2 regions of the Kitasatospora sp. NPDC052896 genome follow, and region 2 is predicted to be linked to the other one. Evidence: riboswitches for the same ligand, from Rfam matches in the RefSeq annotation. Region 2 holds a riboswitch; the other holds the start of a gene.

Region 1 (14,038 bases), on a different contig from region 2:
CCTCTACGCCACCGCGCTCTGGCTGCACAACACCGACGCCGGTCCGGACGGCGACCTGCTGATCCCGCTCGCGCCGGCCCCGCTCGGGGTCACCGGGCACCGTGCCTATCCGGCCGCCGAGCTGCTCGCGCTGCTGGCCCGCCCGCGTACCGTCGCGCCGGCCCCGCTGGCCGCGGTGCCCGCGCTCTGACGCCCCCGCTCACCCACTCGGGCTACCTCGCTCCCACCCGGCCGAGTCAGGCCGGGTGACCCGTTCAGCACACCGAAATCGCCGCGCGCCATCTGAATGGGTGATCTCTGCCCCGGAGTTGTGGCGCGCGTCGGCAAACTGCTGCGGGATGGTCGCAAGACGCCGACACTGGGAACCAGCGTGGAAGGACCCCCTGTCCTACCCACAGAAGCGCCGGTTCACACCTGGGCCGGCGGGACAGGATCCGACCACCGTCTACGGCGCCGCGGCCGACCGGGCCGCCGGCCCGCAACGGGGGCGTGATCGTGAGCGAAGCGAGGTACGAAGATGTGCCAGCACCGTCCTGAGTGCCCGTCGGCCGACTCGGCCGATCGGGAGGCGGCCGTAGCGGTCGCCTGTCACCCCGAGCAGGGCTGGAGCCTGCTCTGCAACGGGGTCCTGCTCTTCGAGGACACCGGCGAGCTGCTGCCGGACGGCCGGGTGATCGCCCCGCGCCGCTCGCTGGTCGCCGCCTGACCAGACGACCCGTCCGACCAGAACCCGTCCCACCGGAAGACCCGAGCACCGCGCGTGGGCCCCGGAGGAGCGTTCCTCCGGGGCCCACGGGTTCGTTCACACCGCTCAGACGCCGTACTCGTCCAGCGGCGGGCAGGAGCAGACCAGGTGACGGTCGCCGTACGCGCCGTCGATCCGGCTCACCGGCGGCCAGTACTTGTCCGCCGGGTTCACCCCGGCCGGGAAGACCGCCTCCTGCCGCGAGTAGCCGTGCGCCCAGTCGCCGGCCAGCGTCGCCGCCGTGTGCGGCGCGTTGCGCAGCGGGTTGTCGTCCGCCGCCCACTCGCCCGCGCCGACCTTGTCGATCTCCGCACGGATCTCGATCATGGCCTCGCAGAACCGGTCGATCTCGTACAGGTCCTCGGACTCGGTGGGCTCGATCATCAGCGTGCCGGCCACCGGGAACGACATGGTCGGCGCGTGGAAGCCGTAGTCGATCAGGCGCTTGGCGATGTCGTCGACGCTGACCCCGGTCTCCTTGGTGAGCGGGCGCAGGTCGATGATGCACTCGTGCGCGACCAGGCCGCCCGGGCCGGTGTAGAGCACCGGGAAGTGCGGGGCCAGCCGCTTGGCGATGTAGTTGGCGTTCAGCACCGCGACCTGGGTCGCCTGCTTGAGGCCCTCGCCACCCATCAGCCGGACGTACGCCCAGGAGATCGGCAGGATCGCCGCCGAGCCCCACGGCGCGGCCGAGATCGGGCCGACGCCGGTGGCCGGGCCGGCCTCGCTCTGCAGCGGGTGGTTCGGCAGGTACGGCGCCAGGTGCGCGCGGACCGCGACCGGGCCGACACCCGGGCCACCGCCACCGTGCGGGATGCAGAAGGTCTTGTGCAGGTTCAGGTGCGAGACGTCGGCGCCGAACTTGCCCGGCTTGGCGAGGCCGACCAGGGCGTTCAGGTTGGCCCCGTCCACGTAGACCTGGCCGCCGGCCTCGTGCACCGCGGCGCAGATGTCGGTGATCTGGGTCTCGTACACGCCGTGGGTGGACGGGTAGGTGACCATCAGCACGGCGAGCTGGTCGCGGTGCTGCTCGATCTTCGCCTTGAGGTCGTCGACGTCGACGTCACCGTCGACCAGCGTCTTCACCACGACCACCCGCATCCCCGCCATCACCGCGGAGGCCGCGTTGGTGCCGTGCGCGGACGACGGGATCAGGCAGACCTCGCGCTGGGTGTCGCCGTTGGCGTGGTGGTAGGCGCGCACCGCCAGCAGACCGGCCAGCTCGCCCTGGGAGCCGGCGTTCGGCTGGATCGACACCGCGTCGTAGCCGGTGACCTCGACCAGCTGCTGCTCCAGCTGACGGATCAGGGTCAGGTAGCCCTGCGCCTGGTCGATCGGGGCGAAGGGGTGCAGCTGGCCGAACTCCGGCCAGGTGACCGCCTCCATCTCGGTGGTGGCGTTGAGCTTCATGGTGCACGAACCCAGCGGGATCATGCCGCGGTCCAGCGCGTAGTCACGGTCCGCCAGGCGGCGCAGGTAGCGCAGCATGGCGGTCTCGGAGCGGTGGCTGTGGAAGACCGGGTGGGTCAGGTACTCGTCCTCGCGCAGCAGCCCGGCGGGCAGCACGTCGGCGGCCTCGTCGACCTCGCCGCCCGGCACGCCGAACGCGGCCCAGACCGCGGCCAGGTGCTCGCGGGTGGTGGTCTCGTCACAGGAGATCGAGACGGTGTCGGCGTCGACCCGGTACAGGTTGATGCCGGCCGCGCGGGCGGCGGCGACCACCTGGTCGGCCCGGCCCGGCACCCGCGCGCTGACGGTGTCGAAGAACTCGCCGTGCAGCAGCTCGACCCCGCCCGCGCGAAGCCCGGCGGCCAGCGCGGCGGCGTAGCGGTGGGTCCGGCTAGCGATGTCGGCCAGGCCGTCGGGACCGTGGTAGACGGCGTACATCGAGGCCATCACCGCGAGCAGCACCTGCGCGGTGCAGATGTTGCTGGTGGCCTTCTCGCGGCGGATGTGCTGCTCGCGGGTCTGCAGCGCCAGCCGGTAGGCGCGGTTGCCGTCGGCGTCCACCGAGACACCGACCAGGCGGCCGGGCAGGCTGCGGGCGTACTCGGCGCGGACGGCCAGGTAACCGGCGTGCGGGCCGCCGAAGCCCATCGGCACGCCGAAGCGCTGCGAGGTGCCGCAGGCGATGTCGGCGCCGAGCGCCCCGGGCGACTTGAGCAGCGTGAGCGCCAGCAGGTCGGCGGCGACCGCGACGATCGCGCCGAGCCCGTGCGCCTGCTCGATCACCGGGGCGAGGTCGCGGACCGCGCCGGACGCGCCGGGGTACTGCAGCAGCACGCCGAAGACGCCACGCTCGGCCGCCTCGGCCGGGATCCCCGCGGAGAGGTCGGCGACGACCACCTCGATGCCGGTCGGCACCGCCCTGGTGTTGATCACCGCGATGGTCTGCGGCAGGGTGTCGGCGTCGACCAGGAAGACGCCGCCCTTGACCTTGGTGACCCGGCGGGCCAGTGCCATCGCCTCGGCGGCGGCGGTGCCCTCGTCCAGCAGCGAGGAGCCGGAGGTGGGCAGCCCGGTGAGGTCGGCGACCACGGTCTGGAAGTTGAGCAGCGCCTCCAGGCGGCCCTGCGAGATCTCCGGCTGGTACGGCGTGTAGGCGGTGTACCAGGCCGGGTTCTCCATGACGTTGCGGAGGATCACCGGCGGCGTGAAGGTGCCGTAGTACCCCAGCCCGATCATCGGGGTGAGCACCTGGTTCCGGCCGGCCAGCTCGCGCAGCTCGGCCAGCACCTCGGCCTCGGTGCGACCGGCCGGCAGGGCCAGGCCGGTGATGCTGCGGATCGCCTCCGGGACGGCGGTGGCGGACAGCTCGTCGAGCGAACCGAAACCGACCTGCGCCAGCATCTTCTCCTGGGCGGCGGCGTCGGGGCCGATGTGGCGGGATGCGAAGGGGCTGGCGCCCTCGAGTTCGGTGAGGGTCGCGGAGCCGCGGGGACGGCCGGCGGTCGGCTGGGCAGTCATGGGGTCGAGGCCTCCTGGTCACGGACCGGCGGGGGCCCGCACGCCGGCCGGCCCCGCCGCTGTGGACAGCGGATCGGCCTGGACGGGCGAGCCCGACAGGCCTCCCCCTCTGTCATCGGGACCTGAGAGCTTCGCCCGCGCGGGGCTGACGCCCCGCCGGCTTGCACCGTCGGTGAGGGTGGACGCCACCGGCTCCCGCGCCGGCGGTCCTGCCCTGCTTTCCAGAGTGACCTATCCCACACGGTACGGATGCCTGAGAGATTCCGGGGAGGGTTTGCTCCTTCGGCGCCTCGGACCTCCTTCTTTCGAAGGTCGAGGACTCTCCCGAGCGGGTTCGGCGGTCGCGCCCAGGGTACCAGCGGAGACGCCCGCGATGGTCGGTCAGGTGAGCGACCGCACTTCCCCGAACAGCCCAGCCCCCGCACGGACGGCGGCGCTCCGCTCGCTGCCGTCCCCTTCGTGGCTTTTGGTGTGAATCGAAAGCAGGAGCGACTGGAGGAAAGCGTGCAGACCGACATCGACCCGCGAGACCTGATCGGGCACAAGGCCGTCGATCGCAACGGCGACAAGATCGGCACGGTGGACGAGGTCTACCTCGACGACGCGACCGGCGAGCCCGAGTGGGCCGCGGTTCGCACCGGGATCTTCGGCCGGGACGCCTTCGTCCCGCTGACCACCAGCGAGTTCTCCGGCGAGGAGCTGCGCGTCCCCTACGACAAGTCGTTGATCAAGGACTCCCCGGACTTCGGGGTCGGCCAGCATCTCTCCCCCGCCCAGGAGCTGCAGCTCTACCGCTACTACGGCCTGGACTCGCCGAGCGCCGCGCCGGCCACCGCGGCCACCACCCCGACACCGACCACGGCAGGCGCCGCCCCAACGCCGGCCGCCACGACCACCACCCCGGCGCCGGGCACCGCGGGCACCCCGGCAGCCCCGGCGGACCTGGACTTCGGCGTCGCCACCCCGACCACCCCCCGCCCGCTCGCCGCACGCCGCACGGCCGCCACTCCGCAGCACGGCACGACGGCCCCCGCTGCCAGCAGCCCCACCGCCCCGACCTCCGCCGCCGCGGCCACCGCGGGCACCGTCGGCCTGGACAAGCCGGTCGGCCTCGACAAGCCGGTCGCCCCGCCCCGCCCCGCCACCCCCGACCCGGTGCACGTCGCCACCACTCGCCCCACCCCGCCCCGGAGTACCGTCGCTCCGCCACCCGGCCCGGTCGAGCTGACCCTGCGCGAGGAGCGCCTGGAGGTCACCAACGAGTGGCACGTGCTGGGCACCGCCCGGATGCGCAAGTACGTGGTGACCGAGCCGGTCGAGCGGCGGATCCAGGTGGTCAAGGAGCGGGCCCGGGTGGAGCGGATCCCGGTCGGCGAGATGGAGCGGTCCGCACTCTCCGCGCAGGAGGTCGCCGAGGCGGTCGAGGAGGTCGAGCTGCACGAGGAGCGCCCGACCATCCGCAAGTACCTCGCACCGCTGGAGCGGGTGCGGCTGATCGTCGAGCGGTACACCGAGGAGAAGGTGATCCGCGACGAGCTGCGCCGCGAGCAGGTGGAGATCCAGGACAGCACCGCCTCCCCGGCCGCCCCCACCGAGCAGCACGTTCCGTCCGGGCCGCCCCGCAGCGCCCCGGAGCGCCGCTGACGACACCGCCCCGGCCCGGACCTGCGGCGTCAGGTCCGGGCCGGGGCGTTCGCTGAAGGTTCATCACTAGATATTTGACATAGTGAAGCATTCGCGGGAGAGTTACTTCAGTTCGTTGACTTTTACCAGCTTCAAGCAGCCCACTGGCGGCTGACTCGAAGCACGCGCAACTGGAGGAAGTTCCGTGAGTGAGGCACCACAGCCCACCGCCGCGGCCGAGAAGCAGCACAGCGCCCGGGTGCTCCCCGCACTGGTCCTGGCGATGCTGGCGTTCAGCGTGGTGCAGACCGCGGTCGTCCCGATCCTGCCGTCGCTGGCCAAGGAGCTGAACGTCTCCGGCTCCAGCATCACCTGGCTGATGACCGCCAACCTGCTCTCGGCGGCCGTCCTCACCCCGCTGCTGGGCCGCTTCGGCGACCTGCGCGGCCGCAAGCCGATGCTGCTGATCTCGCTCGCCGGCCTGGTGATCGGCTCGGGCATCGCGGTCAGCACCCACTCGTTCAGCTGGCTGGTCATCGCCCGCGTGCTGCAGGGCGCCGGCGGTGGCGTGCTGCCGCTGGCCATCAGCATCGTCCGGGACGAGCTGCCGCGCCAGAAGGTCACCGGCGGCGTCGCCGCGATCAGCGCCTCGATGGGCGTCGGCAGCGGCCTCGGCCTGGTCGCCACCGGCCTGCTGCTGGAGCACTGGAACTACAAGTCGATCTTCTGGATGGGCCTGATCTTCGGCCTGATCGCGTTCCTCCTGGTCATCTTCCGGGTGCCGAAGGACCCGGTGGTGGACAAGAACGGCGGCGTCGACCCGCTGGGCGCGCTCACCCTGGCCGGCTGGCTCTCCGCGCTGCTGATCGCGGTCAGCCAGGGCAACGACTGGGGCTGGACCTCCACCAAGACCCTCGGCCTGTTCGCCGTCGCCGCCGTGGTCGCCCTGATCTGGGGCATCATCGAGGTCAAGGTCGCGCACCCGCTGGTCGACATGAAGATGATGGCCCGCCCGGCCGTGGCCTTCACCAACGTCTCCGGCCTGCTCATCGGCTTCGGGATGTACGGCTCCTTCCTGGTGATCAGCAACTTCACGCAGACCCCGGCCAAGCTCGCGCACTACGGCTTCACCGCCTCGGTGCTGCACGCCGGCATCCTGCTGCTGCCCTCGGCCCTGGGCTCGATGGTGGCGGCCCCGGTCGGCGCGCTGCTGATCGCCCGCAGCGGCCCGCGGCTGCCGCTGGTGCTCGGTGGTGCCTTCGGTGCGGTCTCGATGGCCTTCCTGGCCCTCCAGCACGACCACCAGTACGACATCTACCTGGCCGCCCTGGTGTTCGGCCTCGGCGTGGGCCTGGCCTACGCGGCCATGCCGGCCTTCATCAACGGCGCCGTCCCGCCGGAGCAGAGCGGCATCGCCAACGGCATGAACGCCGTGCTGCGGACCGTCGGTGGCGCCATCGGCACCGCGACCATGAGCGCCATCCTGACCGGCGACACCATGAAGTTCCCGATCCCGCTCCCGATCCAGCTGCCGACCCTGGACGCCTACAAGCACGCCTACTGGGTCACCGCGGCGATGTGCCTGATCGCGGCCCTCGTCCCGTTCGCGATCCGCCAGGTCCGCACCGCCGGACAGCCGGCCCCGGAGCTCGCCGCGGACCGCGAGCCCGCCAAGACCGGCGCCTGACGAGGCGCCGCCCCCGCGCCGCCCAGGGATCGGCGGCGCGGGACACCAGCCGGCGGCGGCCCCGCGAGGGCACCGCGACCAGGCCACCGCCGGCCATCCCGTCGCAGCGCGGCCCCCACCCGGACCATCCGGGTGGGGGCCGCGCTGCGTTTCACTCACTCTCCGGTGGGACCAGCGGCAGCGGGTCGGACGGCCCCAGCAGCGGATCCTCCACCCGGAAGGTCCGCACCCGCCCCGGCGGGCTGCCCGGCGTCTCGAAACGCACGGTCACCCGGCCCACCCCGCTCCCCTGCACCCAGCCCGGGCCGAACTCCTCGTGCCTGACGTCCTGACCGGGCAGCCAGAACCGCTGTGCTGGCGCGGGAGCGGGCGGTGCGGCCGGTCCTGCCGTCACCTCCCCCACCGGCTCCGGCTCCTCCTCATCCTCGGCGGCCTCCGCCGCGGCCTGCGCGAAGAGGTCCTCCTGGGTGTACTCGGCCAACTGCGACACGCCGACCCCGAGCAGCCGCACCCCGCCCGCGATCTCGACCTGGGCGGCCAGCCGACGGGCCGTCGCGGCGATCACCCGCTCGTCGTCGGTCGGCCCGCGCAGCGTCTCCGACCGGGTGATCGTGCTGAAGTCGAACCGCCGCACCTTGATCACCACCGTCCGCCCGGACCGCCCGGCCGCCCGCAGCCGCCGCACGCATCGCGCGCTCAGCACGTCCAGCTCGTGCAGCACCTGATCGCGGTCGGCCAGGTCCACCTCGTAGGTGTCCTCGACCGAGACCGACTTGGCGTCCCGGTCCGGCACCACCGGACGGTCGTCCAGCCCGCGCGCCATCGCCCAGACGCCCGCGCCGTGCGCCCGGCCGAGCAGCCGGACCAGCTCGTCCTCGGAGAGCTCCGCGAGGTCGGCGACCGTGTTCAGCCCCGCCCGGTGCAGCACCTGCTCGGTGGCCGGCCCGACCCCGGGCAGCGCCCGCACCGGCAGCGGCCCGAGCACCGCCCGCTCCTCCGCCGGGTTGACCAGCACCAGACCATCCGGCTTGGCCTGCTCCGAGGCGATCTTCGCCATCAGCTTGGAACCGGCGGCCCCGACCGAGGCGGTCAGTCCGGTCCGGGCCCGGATGTCCGCCCGCAGGTCCTGTGCGATGGCCCGGACCAGCTCCGTCGCCTCCCCCGGCGCCACGGCCGCAAGCGCCGGCCCGTACGGCCCGGCCACCAGGTCCACGTAGGCCTCGTCCACGCTCAGCTGCTCGACCAGCGGCGAGAGCTCCCGGACCAGGCCCATCACCTGCTCGCTGAGCTCGCGGTAGACCGCGAACCGGGGCACCAGGAAGGCCGCGTTCGGGCAGAGCCGGCGGGCCATGCTCATCGCCAGCGCCGACCGCACCCCGAAGACCCGGGCCTCGTACGAGCAGGTGGCGACCACCCCCCGGGCGCCCAGCCCGCCGACGATCACCGGCTTGCCGCGCAGGCTCGGCTTGGCCGCCTGCTCCACCGAGGCGAAGAAGGCGTCCATGTCGAGATGGAGGACGGTCGGACGGCTGCGCACGTGGCCGATCATCGCGCACGGGTCCGACAGACGGGCCCCGGCGGCCTCAGGGCTTGCCGCCGGCCGTCGCCAGGACGCGCGTCACCGCCGGGTCGGTCGGGCCCAGCAGGGTCGGATCCGGCCGCAGCAGCGCGCTGAACAGCGCCTTCCCGGCCCCCGGGATCTCCCGAAGACCGCCGTAGTACCAGGTGGCGTCGTGCGTCTCGGCCGCGCCGACCGCGTAGGAGTCGATGCCCGCCGCCTGGCAGAGCGCGAGCGCCCGCCGGACGTGGAAGTCCTGGCTGACCAACACCGCGTGCTGGACGCCGAAGACCCGGCGGGCCCGGGTGCAGGAGTCCCAGGTGTCGAAACCGGCGTAGTCGCGCACCACCCGGTCCGACGGCACCCCACGCGCGACCAGGTAGTCGTACATCGCCTGCGGCTCGTTGTAGCTGGGCTTGCTGTTGTCCCCGGTCACCAGCAGCGCCTCGACCTTGCCCGCCCGGTAGAGCTGCAGGGCGGCGTCCAGCCGGTGCGCCAGGTAGTCGGACGGCACCCCGTTCACCACCCCCGCGCCGAACACCACCGCCACCGGCTCGGCCGGCACGTCGGCGACGGTCCGGATCCGCCCGCTGTCCGCGCAGAAGAGCCAGGCGCTGGGCGCCAGCGCGAGCGCGCAGAACGCCACCAGCGCCTGGAACGCCCGCCGCTGTCCAGGTCGCCCGCTCAGCAGCCGTCGCACCCGCATCCTCGATCCCCCTCGTGATCACTCACGAGCGCTGACGACGGCAGTGGGGAAGCCGGTTCCTCAGCCCGCGCGGTTGCGGCGCTGGGCCAGCTCGTCGCCCGGATCCTGACCGAGCAGGGTCTCCCCGGTGTCGGTGCGCTCGGCGTGCAGCCGGCCGAGCGTGCTCTCCAGTTCGTGCCAGACCGCGCCGACCGCGATGCCGAAGATGCCCTGCCCGCCCTTCAACAGGTCGACCACCTGCTGTGGCGAGGTGCACTCGTAGACCGTCGCGCCGTCGCTCATCAGGGTCAGCCCGGCCAGCTCGGACAGCTCACCGGACTGCAGGTGAGTGACCGCCGCCCGGATGTTCTGCAGCGAGACCCCGGCGTCCAGCAGGCGCTTGACGATCTTGAGGATCAGGATGTCGCGGAAGCTGTAGAGGCGCTGCGGCCCGGCTGGAAAGGCCGTCCGCACGCTCGGTTCCAGCAGCCCGGTCCTGGCCCAGTAGTCGAGCTGACGGTAGGTGATGCCGGCGGCGGCACAGGCCGTCGGACCGCGGTAGCCCAGCAGGTCGGACGAGGGAGCGATCCGCTCGACGGCCGGCTGACCGGCCTGGACGGCCGGAAACCGGCCGACCCGCGGCAGCTCGGCGACCGTCTCGGCGGTCGGCTGGTCCCAGGGGCGGCCGATCAGGCCCCGGGTGCCGCGCGGCAGGTGGAGGGCGCACGGGCCTCCCACGGCCGCCTCATCGCCGGTGCTGCTCATGCCTACCTCCTCCACTTCATGCTCCGGGCGCGGGGCACGCGTCATTCCCGGTGGGCCACCCCTGACGGTAGGCAGTCGTCCAAGACGCGTCAACGATCGCCACGCCGAGGCCGCGAAACGACGTCACCCCACCGAGTGGTTTCGCGTGCCCCTAGTGTGGGTACGACGCAACATTTTGGCAAAACAACTGATCGAGGCGGCCCCCACCACCGCCGGGCGGACCACTGGGCGCGGACTACTGGGCGCCGCCGCCGAAGTCCTCCGGCGAGACCTGGTCGAGGAACTCGCGGAACTTCTCGACCTCGTCCTCCTGCTCGTCCGGAATCGCGATGCCGGCCTCGGCCAGCACCTCCTCCGCGCCGTAGATCGGCGTGCCGGTGCGCAGCGCCAGCGCTATCGCGTCGGACGGACGGGCGCTGACCTCCACCCCGCCGGCGAAGACCAGCTCGGCGTAGAACACGCCCTCCCGCAGGTCGGTGATCCGGACCTCGGTGAGCGGCTGGCCGAGCGCCTCCAGCACGTCCTTGAAGAGGTCGTGCGTCAGCGGACGCACCGGGGTCATGCCCTGCTGGGCGAAGGCGATCGCGGTCGCCTCACCAGGGCCGATCCAGATCGGCAGGTACCGGTCGCCCCCTACTTCGCGCAGCAGGACGATCGGCTGGTTGGAGGGCATCTCCACCCGGACACCCACGACGTCGAGCTCATTCACAAGGCAACCCTATGGCCCCTCCCCCGGATATGAAAGCGCGGCCTCCTCGCACCCCTCCGCGGACCGGCCTACTGCTGCCGCGCGCGCAGTCCGGCCTGCACCATCGTGGCGTGCAGCCGGACCGCCAGCGTGGCCAGCTCCCGGGCTGTCGTCTCGGCGTGCGCCCTGGTCTGCGGGTTGCGGTGCCGGCGCAGCGGCGCGACCACCTGGTCCACCAGGGCCACCTCCCGCTCGGCGGCGGCCTTCACCTGGCGCAGATGGCGCGGCTCCAGACCGAACCGGCCGAGCTCGGCGACCAGCCGGGCCGCCTGCAGGGTGTCGGCGTCGTAGCCGCCGTCCGGGCCGGGCACCACCAGGCCGTAGGACTCCCATTCCGCCAGGTCGGCCTCCTGGGCCCCGGAGGCCGCCAGCAACTCGGCCCGGCCGAGCCTGACCCCCGACGTGCCCCCGGCGGTGGCGACCAGCTCGCGGTCGGCCTCCTCCAACGGCCCGGGCCGGGCGTCCGCCGCCGGCAGGGCCGGCGGCGCCTCCCCGCGCTCGATGGCGTCCAGGTGTTCGCGGATCACCCGCAGTGGCAGGTAGTGGTCGCGCTGCATGCGCAGCACGTACGCCAGCCGTTCGACGTCGGCCGGGCCGAACTTACGGTAGCCCGAGGGCGTCCGCTGCGGCTCGACCAGGCCCTCCGCCTCCAGGAAGCGGATCTTCGAGATGGTGACCTCGGGGAAGTCGTCCCGCAGGAAGGCGAGCACCGCCCCGATGCTCATCAGTTCCGCCCCGCGCCGGCCGCCGCCCGGCCGGGGTTGTCCCGGCGAACCCCCCGGCCGGGGGCCGGGGGTCTGGGCGGAGACGGGCCGACTGGGCACCGGCACGGTCTGATTCGAGGTCACTAGCGCTCTCCTGCCGACGTCGTGGTGGGAACCCCCGCCTGTCAGTGCGCCCCGGCCGGGCCCGCGCGCGGGCCGTGCGACCGCGTCAGTACCGCTGCGGTCCCGCGAAGAACACCAGCCGGTACTTGCCGATCTGCACCTCGTCGCCGTTGTTCAGCGCGACCTCGTCGATCCGCTCCCGGTTGACGTACGTCCCGTTGAGGCTGCCCACGTCCGCGACCGAGAAGCCACCCGGGCGACGGCGGAACTCCACGTGCCGGCGCGAGACCGTGACGTCGTCGAGGAAGATGTCGCCCTGCGGGTGGCGACCCGCGGTGGTGACGTCCGCGTCGAGCAGGAACCGGCTGCCCGAGTTCGGACCGCGCTGGACGATCAGCAGGGCCGAGCCCGGCGGCAGCGCGTCGATCGCCGCCAGCACCTCGGGGGAGAGCGTCGGGGTGGCGCCGGTGCTGGTGGCACTCGGGTCGTACGACTCCAGACCGGAGATCGAGATGGTCGAGGTGGTCTCGGCCGGCATCTCCGGCGAACCGCCGCGCAACGGCGAACCGCAGTTGTTACAGAACCGGGCGGTGGCCGGGTTCTGGTTGCCGCACCGGGAACAGACGAGCGGGCCGGTCATGTTCGCAGCCTCCTGGCGCGGCACTCCCCCTGGGACGTGCCCAGCGTAGGGATCCGGGGCAAACCCTCCACCCGAGGTTGAGGGTCCTGACGGGAAACCTATGCGCGGGGCGCCCGAAGGGTCAACCGACGCGCCGTAGTCCCCCTCGCGGAAGAGCTGACCACCGCTCGCCGGCTGGTAGCCGTCCTGCTGGACACCACGCATCCCGGGCACGGCGTTGTAGTCATCCTCCTCCCGGCGGTGGCGTGCGGTGGGTGCCTCCACGGCCGCGGCGCGGCCCTTCTTGCGACCGAACAGCTTCGAGAACAGACTCACGGGCGAATCCCCTTGCGTGAAACAGACCCGCCCGCGGGGCAGGGTGAGAACCTCGGACAGGCTGCGGGCCCGGCATTCGGCCGGGACTGCGGGAGTGGTACTGCACAGTGTGACCGACGTGGTTCAAGCGGTCTCCACCGGGGTGCTCTCGCAGGTGAGAGCGGGTGGAGCCGATGACCCGTCAGGCGTGGCGGGCGGCCCGTCACTTTGTCACCGGTTTGAGGAACTGCGGTGGTGGGGGCTCTGCCAGGGCACCCACGGTCACCTTCTGCTGCTCCGAGATGGCGGCCCCGACCTGTTCCTTCTCCAGCGTGCGCACGATACCGCCGGGGATGTTCAGAGCGGGAGTCAGATCCCGCGGGTCGCCGATCACCGTGAAGCGGTACGGCTGCGTGACGGTCCTGCCGCCGATCTGCTCGCCGCCCGACGGTACGTCGGTGAAGTAGGTGTCGGCCACCACACGGACATCATTGATCTGAATCGCCTCCGCCCCCGCTGCTCGGAGTTCCTGCAGGGTGTCCAGCAGCATATCTGCCTTGACCTGCCCCTGGGGGTCATCGACGGTCAGGATGATCCCCGGGCCGGTCGCCCGGACCGTCCCGGCCAGCACGCCGAGCTGCTCCGCCGACCGCCGGGTCTGTTTCTCGGCCTCCTTGGCCCGGTTCGAGCTGTTCTCCAACTGGGCCAGGGACTGGTTGAGTTGGGTCTTCTCCTGCTGCAACCGCTGCTGCCGGGTGTCCAGCTCGTCGAGGATCCGGAGCAGATCGTCCTGTCGGGCTCCGCGCAGCGCGTTGTGGTCGTTGGTGGAACGGACCTGGACCGCCAGGCCCAGCCCCAGTGCGAAGAGCAGCAGCGCGACCACCAGCTGGCCGCGGGACAGCCGCGGCGGCCAGAGCGCCGCCCGCAGCCGCCGCCGGCCGTCCGAGGGCCGCTCGGCCCCGGCCGGAGCCGGCCGGGCCGCCACGGCCACCGTCTCGGCGGCCGCCGCCGGCTGGTCCGTCCCGTCCGTCGTCATCGGCGCCGTCCCGGCTCAGGCCCGGAACACGTGGCGCCGGATGGCCGCCGCGTTGGTGAAGATCCGGATCCCCAGCACCACGACCACCCCGGTGGACAGCTGCGACCCCACCCCCAGCTGGTCCCCCAGGAAGACGATCAACGCCGCCACCACCACGTTGGTCAGGAAGGAGACCACGAAGACCTTGTCGTCGAAGATCCCGTCCAGCATCGCCCGCACACCACCGAACACCGCGTCCAGCGCGGCCACCACGGCGATCGGCAGGTACGGGACGACGGCGGTCGGCACCTCGGGCTGCACGAAGAGCCCGGCCACCACCCCGGAGATCAGGCCCAGCACGGCGATCACGGTGTTGACGCTCCTGTCGTAGTAACCGGAGCCGGCGAGCGCCGGGAGGACGGCGAGTCGACCACGGGCTGTGCCAGCCGGACGGTGAAGCCCACCGCGGCCGGCAGGTCCAGCG
Region 2 (14,038 bases):
CCGTCCGGTGGCCCGGGCGGAGCTCGGCCAGCGGGGGCTCGGTGGTGGCGCAGACGTCCTGGGCCTTCCAGCAGCGGGTGCGGAACCGGCAGCCGCTCGGCGGGTTGATCGGCGAGGGGACGTCGCCGGTGAGCAGGATCCGCTCCCGGCGCTCCTTGCGGCGCGGGTCCGGGACCGGCACGGCGGACATCAGCGCCACCGTGTAGGGGTGGGCCGGGCTCGCGTAGAGCGCGTCCCGGTCGGCGATCTCGACGATCTTGCCGAGGTACATCACCGCCACCCGGTCCGAGACGTGCCGCACCACCGACAGGTCGTGGGCGATGATCAGGTAGGTCAGCCCGAGCTCCCGCTGCAGGTCGTCGAGGAGGTTGACGACCTGCGCCTGGATCGAGACGTCCAGCGCGGAGACCGGCTCGTCGGCCACGATCATCTTCGGCCGCAGTGCCAGCGCCCGGGCGATGCCGATCCGCTGCCGCTGGCCGCCGGAGAACTCGTGCGGGTAGCGGTTGTAGTGCTCCGGGCTGAGCCCGCAGATCTCCAGCAGCTCCTGGACGGCCTTCTTCACCCCGCCCTCGGTCCGCACCTTCTGCAGCCGGAACGGCGCGCCGACGATGGTGCCGACGGTGTGCCGCGGGTTCAGCGAGGAGTACGGGTCCTGGAAGATCATCTGGATGTCGCGGCGCAGCGGTCGCATCGCGCCGACCCCCAGGTGGGTGATGTCGGTGCCCTCGAACTCGATGCTGCCGCCGGTGGGTTCGTCCAGTCGGGTGACCAGCCGGCCGGTGGTGGACTTGCCGCAGCCGGACTCCCCCACCACGCCCAGGGTCTCCCCGGGCATCACCTCGAAGGAGATCCCGTCCACCGCCCGCACCGCGCCGTGCTGCCGGCGCAGCAGACCCTTGGTGATCGGGAAGTGCCGTTCCAGGCCGCTCACCCGCAGCAGGGGTTCGCGGCGCCCGGCCGCCTCGGTGTCCACCGGGTCGGCGCTCCGCGTCTTCGTCATCTCGCCTTGCTCTCCTGATCCGTGGTTCACAGCCGGGGCGCGATCTCTTCGGTGAAGATCCGCTGTCGGTCGGCGGCGGGCAGGTGGCACGCGGCGTGGTGGCCGGGGCCGGTCTCGACCAGCAGTGGCAGTTCGCCGGCCGACCGGCCGCCGGTCAACTCGGCGTACGGGCAACGCGGGTGGAAGGCGCAGCCGCTGGGCACGTTGATCAGGCTGGGCGGCGTGCCGCGGACCGGCACCAACCGCTCGGTCAGCGCCCGGTCGAGCCGCGGCATCGACCCCAACAGGCCCCAGGTGTAGGGGTGTTCCGGCGAGTCGAAGAGGGTCGCGGCCGGTCCGCGCTCGACGCACCGTCCCGCGTACATCACCAGGATGTCGTCCGCCAACTCGGCCACCACGCCCAGGTCGTGGGTGATGATGATGACCGCCGAGCCGAACTCCTGCTGGAGGTCCCGGATCAGGTCCAGGATCTGGGCCTGCACCGTGACGTCCAGCGCGGTGGTCGGCTCGTCGGCGATCAGCAGTGAGGGGTCGTTGACCAGTGCCATCGCGATCATCGCGCGCTGGCGCATGCCGCCGGAGAACTGGTGCGGATAGTCGTCCACCCGGCGGTCCGGCTGCGGGATGCCGACCCGGTCGAGCATCTCCACCGCCCGGGTCCGCGCCTCCTTCTTGGACGCCTCCGGGTGGTGCACCCGGTAGGCCTCCACGATCTGGCTGCCGATCGTGTAGTACGGGTGCATCGCGGTGAGCGGGTCCTGGAAGATCATCGCCATGGTGCGGCCGCGCAACTGGCGCACCCGCTCGGGGTCGGCGGAGACCAGTTCCTCACCCTCCAGCCGGATCTCCCCGGAGATCCGGGCCCGCTTGCTGCGGTGCAGGCCCATGATGCCCAGCGAGGTGACGGACTTGCCGGAGCCGGACTCCCCCACGATGCCCAGGGTGCGGCCGCGGGCCAGATCGAAGCTGACCCCGTCGACCGACTTCACCAGGCCGTCGTCGGTGTCGAAGTGGATCTTCAGGTCCCGGACGGAGAGAAAGGCGGACTCGGCGGGCCGGTCCTGCTCGGCGGTGGTCACGAGAGCCTCACCCGGGGGTCGACGGCGGCGTACAGGAGGTCAACCAGGAGGTTGCAGAGCACGATGAAGAAGGCGGCGATCAGGGTGACGCCGAGGATCTTCGGCAGGTCGTTGTCGTTGATCGCGGAGACCGCGTAGAAGCCCACGCCCTGCAGGGAGAAGACCTGTTCGGTGATGAGCGCGCCCCCGAGCAGCAGCCCGAGGTCCATCCCGAAGATGGTCAGGATCGGGGTGAGCGCGGAGCGCAGACCGTGCCGGACCACCACGTCCCGCTCGCGCAGGCCCTTGGCCCGGGCGGTGCGGATGTAGTCCTCGTTCATCGTCTCCAGCATCCCGGCCCTGGTGAGCCGGGCGTAGAGCGCGGAGTACAGGAACGCCAGCGAGACCCACGGCAGCACCAGGTTCTTGGCCCACATCAGCGGGTTGCTGGTGAAGTTGACGTAGTGCAGGTTGCCGAAGATCGGCCACTGGTAGCTGAACAGGGTCAGCAACAGGGCGCCGGTGAAGAAGATCGGCAGCGAGACGCCGGCCAGCGCGACGCCCATCGACAGCCGGTCGAAGAACGAACGCGGCTTGAGCGCGGAGACCACGCCGGCCGCCACGCCGGAGAGCAGCCAGATCACCGAGGCGCCGAGGGCGAGCGAGAAGGTCACCGGGATCCGCGAGCGGATGTCCGGCCAGACCTCCACGTGGTTCTTGAACGAGTAGCCGAAGCACGGCACGTGGCAAGTGGCCGCGTCCGGGCCGTACTTGTACTTCGCCCCGGCCACCAGGCCCTTGAGGAAGCGGCCGTACTGGATGTACAGCGGCTGGTCGAAGCCCAGGTTCTTCTTGATCGCGGCGATCGCGGCCGGGCTGGGGTTCTTGCCGATGTACTGCGCGGCGAGCTGGTCGGTGGTCTCGCCCGCGATGCGTGGGAGCAGGAAGAAGATGACGAAGGTGACCGCACTGACGACCAGGAGCAGCACCAGGGCGGCGAACGTCCTGCGGATGATGTAGGCCAACACAGTTGTACGGCTCCGGTGCCCCGCCCCGGCCGGGGTGTCCGTGCTGGACACCCAGGGCCGGAGCGGACGCCGCTGCCTTCACCTGCCTTCAGGGGTGTGGAGTCAGGCTCTTACTTGGTGGTGCCGATGTTGAGGTAGTCGTACTCGCCGTCGAAGGCCGAGCTGGAGACCAGGTTGGTGGCACTGTCCGGGCGGTAGAGCAGGACCTTGGTGTCGAGCAGCGGCACGTAGGCCGCGTCCGCCATGGCCTGCTGGTCGATCGCCGCGTAGTCCTTGTCCCGGGCCGCCTCGGTGGTCTGCACCGCCGAGTCGTCGATCAGCTTGTTGATCGCCGGGTCGTTCAGCTGGGCGAGGTTGCTGTTGCCGGAGGACTTGATCGCCCGGCCGTCCACGATCTGCTGCAGGAAGCCGTAGCCGGTCGGCCAGTCGGCGGCCCACTGCATCATCATCATCCCGACGTTGTTGCTGTCGGTGAACTGCGGGACGCCCGCGTAGTCGGTGAAGTACTTGCCCTGCGGGTACTGCTGGATGTTCAGCTGGATGCCGACCTGCTTGAGCGCGGCCTGGATCGAGGTCGCGGCGGCCACCTCGGTGTCGCGTTCGGTGCGCGCGGTGATCGTGGTGCTGAAGCCGTTCGGGTGGCCGCAGGCCGCCAGCTCCTGCTTCGCCTTGGCGATGTCACCGTGGTCGCCGGAGGACGGGTAGAGGTTGAAGTCCTGGTGACCGGCGACGTCCGACGGCAGCAGGGTGTCGGCGATGCCGCCGCGGATCGGGCCGCCCTCGGCGGTCTGCACCGAGACCTTGTCGATCGCGTACTCGACGGCCTTGCGGCAGTCCACGTTGTCCAGCGGGGCGACCTTGGTGTTCAGCGCCAGGTAGGTGAGGCGGCCGCCGAAGGCGTTGTCGGTCTTCGCCTTGAGCGAGCTGTCCAGCAGGATCTTGGCCTGGGTCTGCGGGTCGACGCCGCCGCCCACCAGGTCCACCTGGGCGTTGCCGGCCATCAGGTCCTGGTCGATGGTCTGCTGCTCGATGTTCATCTTGAGGACGATCTTGTCCGCGAGCTGCTTGCGGATCGGGTCGGTCGACGGGTCCCAGTTGGGGTTCGGGACCAGCGTCGCCTCCTTGCCGTCCTGGTACGAGGAGAACATGTAACTCCCCGTGGACATCGGGTGGTTGACGTAGCTCGCCCCGGTGTCCTTGTCCTGCGGCACCGGCACCGTCTGCGGGGCGCTGACCAGGTAGTCGAAGTCGGCGAACGGGTGCTGGAGGTGGAAGACGATGGTGGTGTCGTCCGGCGTCTGGATCGAGTTGAGTCCGCCGTGCGGGTCCTTGTAGGGGCCCTGGTACGGCGTCGGGTTGTCGACCAGCAGCTCCTGGAAGTACGTCGGGCCGTTGGAGAGCACGTCCGGCGCGTAGTTGCTGCGCTCGATCGCGTACTTGACGTCCTTGGAGCTGACCGGGGTGCCGTCCTCGTACTTGAGGCCCGGGCGCAGGTGGTAGGTCCAGGTCAGGCCGTTGTCGCTGACCTGGCCGAGCCCGGAGGCCAGGTCCGGGACCAGCTTCTCGCCCTGCTTGCCGGGCCCGGGGGCGAAGGTGGTGAGCGGACGGCCGTACAGCCGGGCGAAGTTCCAGATGTAGGCGTAGTAGGTGTTGCCCGGGTCGAGCGAGTCCGGGGTGCCCTTCATCTCGTAGGTGACGGTGCCGCCCTTGTGGTCGGAGGCGTTCACCACCCCGGTGGTGGCGGCGTTCTGGCCGGCGACCGTGCCGGTCGCGCCACCGCCGTTGGACGAGCTGGAACAACCGCTCACCACCAGGACGGTGGTGGCGGCCACCGCGGCCAGGGCGAGGGTACGAGACCTGCGCATTGCTGGATCAACCCCTTGGGAGAGTGGCGGGAAGTGGCTTGCTCTTGAGGTGAGTTGAGAGTCAGTTGCCACGTGGGTCGAGGGCGTCACGCAGCCCGTCGCCCAGCAGGTTGAAGGCGAGCACCGTGACGAAGATCGCCAGACCGGGGACCAGCAGGTACTCGGGGTCCACCTGGTAGTACTTGATCGCGTCGTTGAGCATCCCGCCCCAGGAGGACTGCGGCGGCTGGATGCCCACGCCGAGGAAGCTCAGACCGGCCTCGAAGAGGATGTTGGTCGGGATCAGCAGGGTCGAGTAGACCAGGATCGGCCCGGTCAGGTTCGGCAGCAGTTCCTTGAAGAGGATGAACGGGCCGCGGGCGCCCAGGCTGCGGGCCGCGTCGACGAACTCCCGCTCGCGCAGCGAGAGCGTCTGCCCGCGCACGATCCGGCCCATGTAGGGCCAGTTGAAGAAGCCGATCACGAAGATCAGCACGCTGATGTGCAGCGGCAGGCCGTGCATCCCGAACGCGCCGCCCTGCAGCGAGGCGGAGATCGAGATCGCGAAGAGCAGCAGCGGGAACGCCAGGAAGACGTCCATCACCCGGCTGATCGCGGCGTCCACCCAGCCGCCGTAGTAGCCGGCCACCACGCCGAGCACGGTGCCGATGGTGTTGGAGAGGACGGTGGCGCCGAACGCCACCAGCAGCGACACCCAGGAGCCGTCGATCACCCGGGCCAGCAGGTCGCGCCCCTGCAACGGGTCGATGCCCAGCGGGTGACTGAGGCTGACGCCGCCGAACGAACCGCTCGGCAGACCGCCCAAGTCGGCGTCCAGCAGGTCCTGGTGGAGGTTGTCGGGGCTGAGCCCGAAGACCGACTCGATCGGCTTGGCCAGCACGGCGACCAGGACCAGCAGGATCACCACGACGCCGCCGGCCACCGCGACCCGGTCGCGCTTGAACCGGGTCCAGGCGATCCGGCCGAGCGAGCGGCCCTCGATCTGTCGGGGTGCGGCGGGCAGCTCAACCGGGCTGCCCGGTACGGGTTCTGTACTCTCGGTGGTGCTGGGCATGGGCAGTTCGGTCCCCTCGCCAACGGTGGTCGGACCATGGCGAACCCCGGCGCGCCCACTGCTGTCAGGCCCCGGTCAGAGCCTGCGAGGGTGCGCCGCCCGGGTTGCTCGGCTGGTGCGGTGCGCAGAACTCTTCACGCTGGCAACAGGCTTGCGCCAGACCTCCCGATCGAAGGATGCCCAACTGTGATCTACAGGCGTTCAAGATCGGTAAACCTGCACGACACCTTGAAACTCGCCGCCGACGCGCCAGATACCGGACGCCCGGGTCAACTGATCGGACACCAGGACGAGTTGATCATTCGTCAGAAAGCCTGCGGAGCAGGGTGGTTCAGCCGCGCGGACGCCCGGTCCAGGGCTGCTGCAGCCAACCGGGCGCCGGGGCCTGGACCGGGGCCTGCGCCGGCCCGGGATAGCCGTACGATCCCGGAGCGCCCGGGTACGGCGGCGCCGGATACGGCGCGGGGGTCGCCTCGCGGTGGTAGAACGGCCGCAGGTGCGCGCGCATCCACAGCGCCACCGGGTCGTACTCGTCGCTCATCGCGACGGTGGAGACCGCCAGTCCCTCCGGCGCCTGCGCGATGGCCCGCTGCATCAGCGCCCGGACCGCCTCCACCGCCGGCGGCGAGGTGTCATAGAGGTCCAGCCCGATCGCCAGGTACGGCTCGTCCACCGCCGGTTGCACCCAGGCCCGCCAGAGCGCCCTCACCGGCCGCACCGAGGGCACCTGCTGTTCGAGTACGGCGTAGAACCGCTCGGCCCGCACCTGCGGTTCGGTCAGCCGCAGCGGCCCGGCCGGCAGCCGGTGCAGCCCGGCCGCCACCCGGCGCAGGTCCGCCCAGGGCACCCCGACCCCGCCCCCCGGCGCGTGCGGGTTCAGCCAGAGCCCCCAGCGGGTGCGGTAGAGGGTGTCGGCGATCTCCCGCCCGGAGATCAGCTCGTGCGCCCGCGACCAGCCGCTGGCGGCCAGCTGTTCCGGCGAGGTGGCGGCGGGGGCGTAACCGTGCCCGCCGATGTCCATGTTCCCGTACTGCGCGTCCGGGCTGCCCGGCCGGCCCTGCCAGAGCAGCATCCACACCTGGCCCTCGGCCAGCGCCTGGAGCAGCCGCTCGTAGGCGTCGTAGCGCTCCGGGGCGACCTCGCGCAACGCACGCTCCAGCACGCCCGGGTCCGCGCCGGGGGCCGGGCCCCACGGCCCCGGTCCACCACCTGCCGCTCCCGTAGTCACGCCGAGCCCTCCGTCGTCGTACCGCCGCCGAGATATCGGCAGCACCCTACGGGGCCCACCCGAGCGCCGTCATGCCGACGTGCCCGCGACCCGCCCCGAGCCGCCGCCCACCGGGCGCTCAGAGCCGCGCGTAGAACGGCTCGACCCGGTGCAGCAACCAGTCCACCACCGGGTCCGCCGCCAGGTCCAGCAGCACGATGTGCAGCCCCCAGGGCAGCGGTGCGGCACCCAGCGCGCGACCCAGCGCGGCGTTGGCCTCGGCCGGGTCGGCCGGCGCGGCCGGGTCCAGCTGGACGCCCACGAACAGCACCGGCGGCTCGCCCTCCACCGAGGCCAGCGCCCGGCGGGCGGTCAACACCCCGGGCAGCCCGGACAGTTCGGCACAGGCGGCGGTGAGGAAGGCGACCGGCTCCTCGGCCGGCTCCAGCGCGCGGAGCGCGACCCGGGCGCCCGGCGGCACGTTCGGGCCCCCGTCGGCCGTCCAACGGTCCTGCCGCGGGCCGCGGCGCAGCTCCGCCACGCCCTCCGGCGGCACCGGGATCCCCACCGGCGCCTCGGGGTTGACCGCGATGCCCAGGCCCAGCGGCAGCCCGCGGGCGAACTCCCAGGCCGGGGCGACCGCGCAGGACAGCCCGGGGGCGTGCTGCAGGAACTGCTCCTCGGAGGAGAAGACCGGCACGTAGGGCGCGCCCGCCAGCTCGATGGTCGGCAGGTCCAGCGCCTGCCCCCGCGGGTCGGCACCGGCCGGCAGCGGGATCCAGACCTGACTGCGGGCCAGCACCTCGACCACCCGCGGGGTCGCGCCGGGATCGCCCAGCGCCGCGGTGAGCACCTGCTCCAGCTCGTTGGCCGGCCAGCCGCCGCCGGCCGGTGCCATGCCGGGCTCGGCCCAGCCCTGTCCCACCGCCGTGCCGTACCCCGGAGTCTCCATCCGCCCTGCTCCACCCGTCTCGCGCTCGCTCGGGCCCAAAGCCTATCGAGCGCCACCGTCCCGGGTGACCAGCCAAGGACGAACGAAGGCCCCCCTCCCGTCCGGCCCCCGGGCATGCCATGATGACCCCGTCCGCACCATGCGGGCCTCGCTGAAACTTCATACTGGCCGCTCGAACCCGCGCGGGAGAGCCCGGAGTGCCCCAGCGGCACAGCCGGCGCCGAAGGAGCAAGTCCTCCCCGGAATCTCTCAGGCACCCCTACCGCACGGGCGAGGCAGATCTGGAAAGTGGACACGGCCGTGCCGTGCGCCCACCCACGGTGCAAGCCACGCCATCCTGGTCCCCGGACAGGCTGCGTGGTGAAGCTCTCAGGTTTGACGACAGATGGGGAGATCGCGCCCCCGCATGTCCGCGCGCCGGCCCCAGGCCGTGCGCTGTCCCTGAGTGCCCACCGCACAAGGAGCCCAGTAGCCGTGTCGTCCCCTCGCAAGACCGCGCTCGACGCCCTGCACCGCGCCCTCGGCGCCACCATGACCGACTTCGCCGGCTGGGACATGCCGCTGCGCTACGGCAGCGAGCGCGAGGAGCACCTCGCCGTCCGCACCAGGGCCGGCCTGTTCGACCTCTCCCACATGGGCGAGATCACCGTCAGCGGCCCGCAGGCCGGCGAGCTGCTGGACCACGCGCTGGTCGGCTTCATCTCCGCGCTCGGCGTGCTGCGCGCCCGCTACACCATGATCTGCCGCGAGGACGGCGGCATCCTGGACGACCTGATCGTCTACCGCACCGCCGAGGACGAGTACCTGGTCGTCGCCAACGCCTCCAACGCCCAGGTGGTGCTGGACGCGCTGACCGAGCGCGCGGCCGGCTTCGACGCCGTGGTGCGCGACGACCGGGACGCCTACGCGCTGCTCGCCGTGCAGGGCCCGGAGGCGAACGGCATCCTGGCCTCGCTCACCGACGCCGACCTGCCCGGCCTGAAGTACTACGCCCTGCTGCCCACCACGGTGGCCTGCCGGCAGGTCTGGCTCGCCCGCACCGGCTACACCGGTGAGGACGGCTTCGAGGTCTTCTGCGCCCCCGCCGACGCCGAACACCTCTGGCAGGCGCTGACCGAGGCCGGCCAGGACGCGGGGCTGGTCCCGTGCGGCCTCTCCTGCCGCGACACGCTGCGCCTGGAGGCGGGCATGCCGCTCTACGGGCACGAGCTGGACACCTCGCTGACCCCGTTCGACGCGGGCCTGGGCCGGGTGGTGCGCTTCGACAAGACCACCAACGGCGGCGAGTTCGTCGGCCGCGAGGCGCTGGAGGCGGCCGCCGCCCAGGCCGAGGCCAAGGCGCCGCGCAAGCTGGTCGGCCTGGTCTCCGAGGGCAAGCGCGTCCCGCGCGCCGAGTACGCCGTGGTCACCACCGACGGCACCCCGATCGGGCGGATCACCTCCGGCGCGCCGTCGCCGACCCTCGGCAAGCCGATCGCGATCGCCTACCTGGACGCCGCGCACGCCGAGCCCGGCACGTCCGTCGCGGTGGACGTCCGCGGCCGGCAGGAGCCGGTCGAGGTGGTCGCGCTGCCGTTCTACAAGCGCGCCCGCTGAGCCCACCCGCTGCCTGCCCGGCCCAGCCCCGATCCCCGCGCGGTCCGCTCGGTGGACCGTTGCGACCTGCCCGCTTCCGATCCTGGAGAATGAACCCCATGAGCAACCCGCAGCACCTGCAGTACAGCAAGGACCACGAGTGGCTGACGGCCGCCTCCGAGGACGGCGTGTCCACGGTGGGCATCACCCAGCACGCCGCCGACGCGCTCGGTGACATCGTCTACGTCCAGCTGCCCGAGGTCGGCGACACCGTCACCGCGGGTGAGCCCTGCGGCGAGCTGGAGTCCACCAAGTCGGTCAGCGACCTGGTCGCCCCGGCCACCGGCGAGGTCACCGAGACCAACCAGGACGTCGTGGACGACCCGGCCCTGGTCAACTCGGCCGCCTTCGAGGGTGGCTGGCTGTTCCGGGTCAAGGTCACCGAGGCCCCCGCCGACCTGCTGAGCGCCGACGAGTACAGCGAGTTCACCCAGGCCTGATCGCCTTCCCGGGGCGGTCGCAGCGCGGCGGCCGCCCCACCGGTCAGTGCCCCACCAGCCCACCCGTCGCCCGCCGCCCGTCGCCCGCCGCCACCCTCCGACGACGAGCCCGCGTGCGACTGCCCTTGATGGGAAGACGCCACCATGACGGTTCTCAACCAGTCCCTGCACGCACTCGACCCCGAGATCGCCGCCGCGGTCGACGCCGAGCTGCACCGCCAGCAGTCCACCCTGGAAATGATCGCCTCCGAGAACTTCGCCCCGGTGGCGGTCATGGAGGCCCAGGGCTCGGTGCTGACCAACAAGTACGCCGAGGGCTACCCCGGCCGCCGCTACTACGGCGGCTGCGAGCACGTCGACGTGGTCGAGCAGATCGCCATCGACCGGATCAAGGAGCTGTTCGGCGCCGAGGCCGCCAACGTCCAGCCGCACTCCGGTGCGCAGGCCAACGCCGCCGCGATGTTCGCGCTGATCCAGCCGGGCGACACCATCCTGGGCCTGAACCTGGCCCACGGCGGTCACCTGACCCACGGCATGAAGATCAACTTCTCCGGCAAGCTCTACAACGTGGTCGCCTACCACGTCGACGAGAAGACCAACCTGGTCGACATGGACGAGGTCGCCCGCCTCGCCAAGGAGCACCAGCCCAAGCTGATCATCGCCGGCTGGTCCGCCTACCCGCGCCAGCTGGACTTCGCCGCCTTCCGCGCGATCGCGGACGAGGTCGGCGCCTACCTGATGGTCGACATGGCCCACTTCGCCGGCCTGGTCGCGGCGGGCCTGCACCCGTCCCCGGTGCCGTACGCCGACGTGGTCACCACCACCACCCACAAGACCCTGGGCGGCCCGCGCGGCGGCGTGATCCTCTCCAAGGCCGAGCTGGCCAAGAAGATCAACTCCGCGGTCTTCCCGGGCCAGCAGGGCGGCCCGCTGGAGCACGTGATCGCCGCCAAGGCCGTGGCCTTCAAGGTCGCCGCCTCGCCGGAGTTCAAGGAGCGCCAGGAGCGCACCCTGGAGGGCGCCAAGCTGCTGGCCGCCCGCCTGCTCCAGGACGACACCACCGCGGCCGGCATCTCGGTGCTGTCCGGCGGCACCGACGTCCACCTGGTCCTGGTCGACCTGCGCAACAGCGAGCTGGACGGCCAGCAGGCCGAGGACCGGCTGCACGAGGTCGGCATCACGGTCAACCGCAACGCCGTCCCGAACGACCCGCGCCCGCCGATGGTCACCTCCGGTCTGCGGATCGGCACCCCGGCGCTGGCCACCCGCGGCTTCCAGGCCGAGGACTTCCGCGAGGTCGCCGACGTGATCGCCGAAGCGCTCAAGCCGGGCTTCGACGAGGCCAAGGCCGCCGCGCTGAAGGCCCGGGTGACCGCCCTGGCCGCGAAGTACCCGCTCTACCCGGAGCTGTAGTCCGGGGGGCTGTAACCGGCGTCACCACCGCTGACCAGGCCCTTACGTCGGGGCACCGCGCACACTGGACTGTGAGCCGGTGCCCCGACCCATGCACCCGCCCACCTCGTAACTCCCGTCCACGAGACTCCACGAGCAGACAAGGACGTCACTTCCGTGGCCATCAGCGTCTTCGACCTCTTCTCCATCGGCATCGGCCCCTCCAGCTCGCACACCGTGGGCCCGATGCGCGCCGCCCGGATGTTCGCCCGCCGGCTGCGCTCCGAGGACCTGCTGGACCGGGTGACCACCGTGCAGGCCGAGCTGTTCGGCTCGCTGGGCGCCACCGGCCACGGGCACGGCACCCCGAAGGCCGTGCTGCTCGGGCTGGAGGGCAACTCGCCGCGCACCGTGGACGTCGCCAAGGCCGACCTCGACGTCGAGCGGATCAGGGAGGCCAAGCGGCTCAACCTGCTCGGCACCCACCCGATCGACTTCGATCCCGACCTCCAGCTGGTGCTGCACCGCCGCCGCTCGCTGCCCTACCACGCCAACGGCATGACCCTGGCGGCCCGCGACGCGGCCGGCGAGCTGGTCCTGGAGAAGACCTACTACTCGGTCGGCGGCGGCTTCGTGGTGGACGAGGACGCCATCGGCGCCGACCGGGTGGTCCCGGACGACACCCAGCTGCGCTACCCGTTCCGCACCGGCGAGGAGCTGCTGCGGCTCACCCGGGAGACCGGGCTGTCGATCTCCGGCCTGATGCTGGAGAACGAGAAGGCCTGGCGCACCGAGGAGGAGATCCGGGCCGGGCTGCTGGAGATCTGGGGCGTGATGAAGGAGTGCGTCAGCGCCGGGATGACCCGCGAGGGCATCCTGCCGGGCGGCCTCAAGGTTCGCCGCCGGGCCGCCGCCGGCGCCCGCGCGCTGCGCGCCGAGGGCATCGGCCCGGCCAACGCGATGGAGTGGGTGACCCTCTACGCGATGGCCGTCAACGAGGAGAACGCCTCCGGCCAGCGCGTCGTCACCGCCCCCACCAACGGCGCGGCCGGCATCATCCCGGCCGTCCTGCACTACTTCCAGAACTTCATCCCGGGCGCCGACGAGGACGGCATCGTCCGCTTCCTGCTGGCGGCCGGCGCGATCGGCATGCTCTTCAAGGAGAACGCCTCGATCTCCGGCGCCGAGGTCGGCTGCCAGGGCGAGGTCGGCTCGGCCTGCTCGATGGCGGCCGGCGGCTTGGCCGAGGTCCTCGGCGGCACCCCCGAGCAGGTCGAGAACGCCGCCGAGATCGGCATCGAGCACAACCTCGGCCTCACCTGCGACCCGGTCGGCGGCCTGGTCCAGATCCCCTGCATCGAGCGCAACGGCATGGCCTCGGTCAAGGCCGTCACCGCCGCCCGGATGGCCCTGCGCGGCGACGGCCGGCACCACGTCTCGCTGGACAAGGCGATCAAGACGATGAAGGAGACCGGCGCCGACATGAAGGTCAAGTACAAGGAGACCTCGCGCGGCGGCCTCGCGGTCAACGTCATCGAGTGCTGAGAAACCGGCTCTGACCTGGGGGAACGTGATTCCCCTACTTTCCCCCAGGTTCCCCACACTTCCCCGTTTCGATCCTCCCCATCGGCTCCCCAGGGCCGCCAGACTCCCCCAGCGCTCCCCAGGCTTCCCCAAAAAGAACTGCCCGGTACCCGCCTGCCGATCCTGAGGCTCTTCTGGGAGTAGTGCTGTTGGCCGTGCCGACTGCGCAGCGCTCGCCCACAGCCGGTGGGTGAGGCAGTCGGCACGGCCGCTCCGCCGGGGCGGAGCAGGCTGCCCGGGATGAAGGGGGGCGTACGGCCCGGACAGCTCGATCAGGGGGTTACCGCGGCCGCCGGCGCGGGGGTGACGCTCGTATGGCGGCCTGCGGTCGGGGCGGCGGGTCAGCGGCGCGCCCCAGGACGGTGCGGCCGAGCTGGTGCGTGACCGCCTGGATCCAGGCCCGCGGCGTCACAGGCTCACCGCCTCGGCGCGGCGCGCCATCGCCGCCGCCAGCGACGCGAGGACGAGCCGGCGCAGGACGAGCCGTGTAAGGGTGCTCAGAGCCAGGAGTTCCCGCCTCGCCTCCGGGCCGCCGTCGCCGCGTATCACCGCGTCCATCGCGGCTCGCATGGCGGCCAGGTCCTGGAGCAACTCGGCGGGGTCGTACGGCCGTTCCAAGCTCCAGCCGTACGCCGGCGGCTGGCTCACCCTGCCTCCTGGAGCTGGGCTGGCAGCGTGTATCGGGAGCTGCCCGCGGTCCACTCGGTCAGCGCTCGGCGGAACCGGTCGATGGTGAGAGCGAATCGGCTGGTGTTCAGCACCGGTTCGCCGATCGCCGGCGGCTGCGGCTCGTCGTCGAAGTCGCGCCGCACCGAGGTGT

What was found. A riboswitch is a leader RNA that binds a small molecule or an ion and turns the genes downstream of it on or off. The one in region 2 is predicted to bind glycine.
Region 1: linked by a shared signal. The riboswitch ahead of gcvP (aminomethyl-transferring glycine dehydrogenase) and the one ahead of gcvT (glycine cleavage system aminomethyltransferase GcvT) in region 2 are both predicted to bind glycine.

Annotation. Positions count from the first base shown of each region.
Region 1 is NZ_JBITZU010000043.1:4,370-18,407, reverse strand. Features, by position in the region: gene ACIGXM_RS36205 (hypothetical protein) at 1-190, shown strand, start outside; gene ACIGXM_RS36200 (DUF5999 family protein) at 518-706, shown strand; gene gcvP (aminomethyl-transferring glycine dehydrogenase) at 812-3,712, opposite strand; glycine riboswitch at 3,944-4,049, opposite strand; gene ACIGXM_RS36190 (PRC and DUF2382 domain-containing protein) at 4,217-5,356, shown strand; gene ACIGXM_RS36185 (MFS transporter) at 5,541-7,022, shown strand; gene ACIGXM_RS36180 (DNA polymerase IV) at 7,174-8,559, opposite strand; gene ACIGXM_RS36175 (vancomycin high temperature exclusion protein) at 8,606-9,286, opposite strand; gene ACIGXM_RS36170 (MerR family transcriptional regulator) at 9,347-10,030, opposite strand; gene ACIGXM_RS36165 (bifunctional nuclease family protein) at 10,266-10,739, opposite strand; gene ACIGXM_RS36160 (MerR family transcriptional regulator) at 10,808-11,503, opposite strand; gene ACIGXM_RS36155 (FHA domain-containing protein) at 11,712-12,560, opposite strand; gene ACIGXM_RS36150 (DUF881 domain-containing protein) at 12,763-13,575, opposite strand; gene ACIGXM_RS36145 (small basic family protein) at 13,591-13,923, opposite strand; gene ACIGXM_RS36140 (DUF881 domain-containing protein) at 13,920-14,038, opposite strand, start outside.
Region 2 is NZ_JBITZU010000002.1:33,442-47,479, forward strand. Features, by position in the region: gene ACIGXM_RS06355 (ABC transporter ATP-binding protein) at 1-1,003, opposite strand, end outside; gene ACIGXM_RS06360 (ABC transporter ATP-binding protein) at 1,030-2,082, opposite strand; gene ACIGXM_RS06365 (ABC transporter permease) at 2,079-3,089, opposite strand; gene ACIGXM_RS06370 (ABC transporter substrate-binding protein) at 3,200-4,954, opposite strand; gene ACIGXM_RS06375 (ABC transporter permease) at 5,016-6,008, opposite strand; gene ACIGXM_RS06380 (enhanced serine sensitivity protein SseB C-terminal domain-containing protein) at 6,340-7,236, opposite strand; gene ACIGXM_RS06385 (enhanced serine sensitivity protein SseB C-terminal domain-containing protein) at 7,355-8,167, opposite strand; glycine riboswitch at 8,341-8,442, shown strand; gene gcvT (glycine cleavage system aminomethyltransferase GcvT) at 8,642-9,763, shown strand; gene gcvH (glycine cleavage system protein GcvH) at 9,862-10,242, shown strand; gene glyA (serine hydroxymethyltransferase) at 10,387-11,655, shown strand; gene ACIGXM_RS06405 (L-serine ammonia-lyase) at 11,812-13,179, shown strand; gene ACIGXM_RS06410 (hypothetical protein) at 13,627-13,866, opposite strand; gene ACIGXM_RS06415 (terpene synthase family protein) at 13,863-14,038, opposite strand, start outside.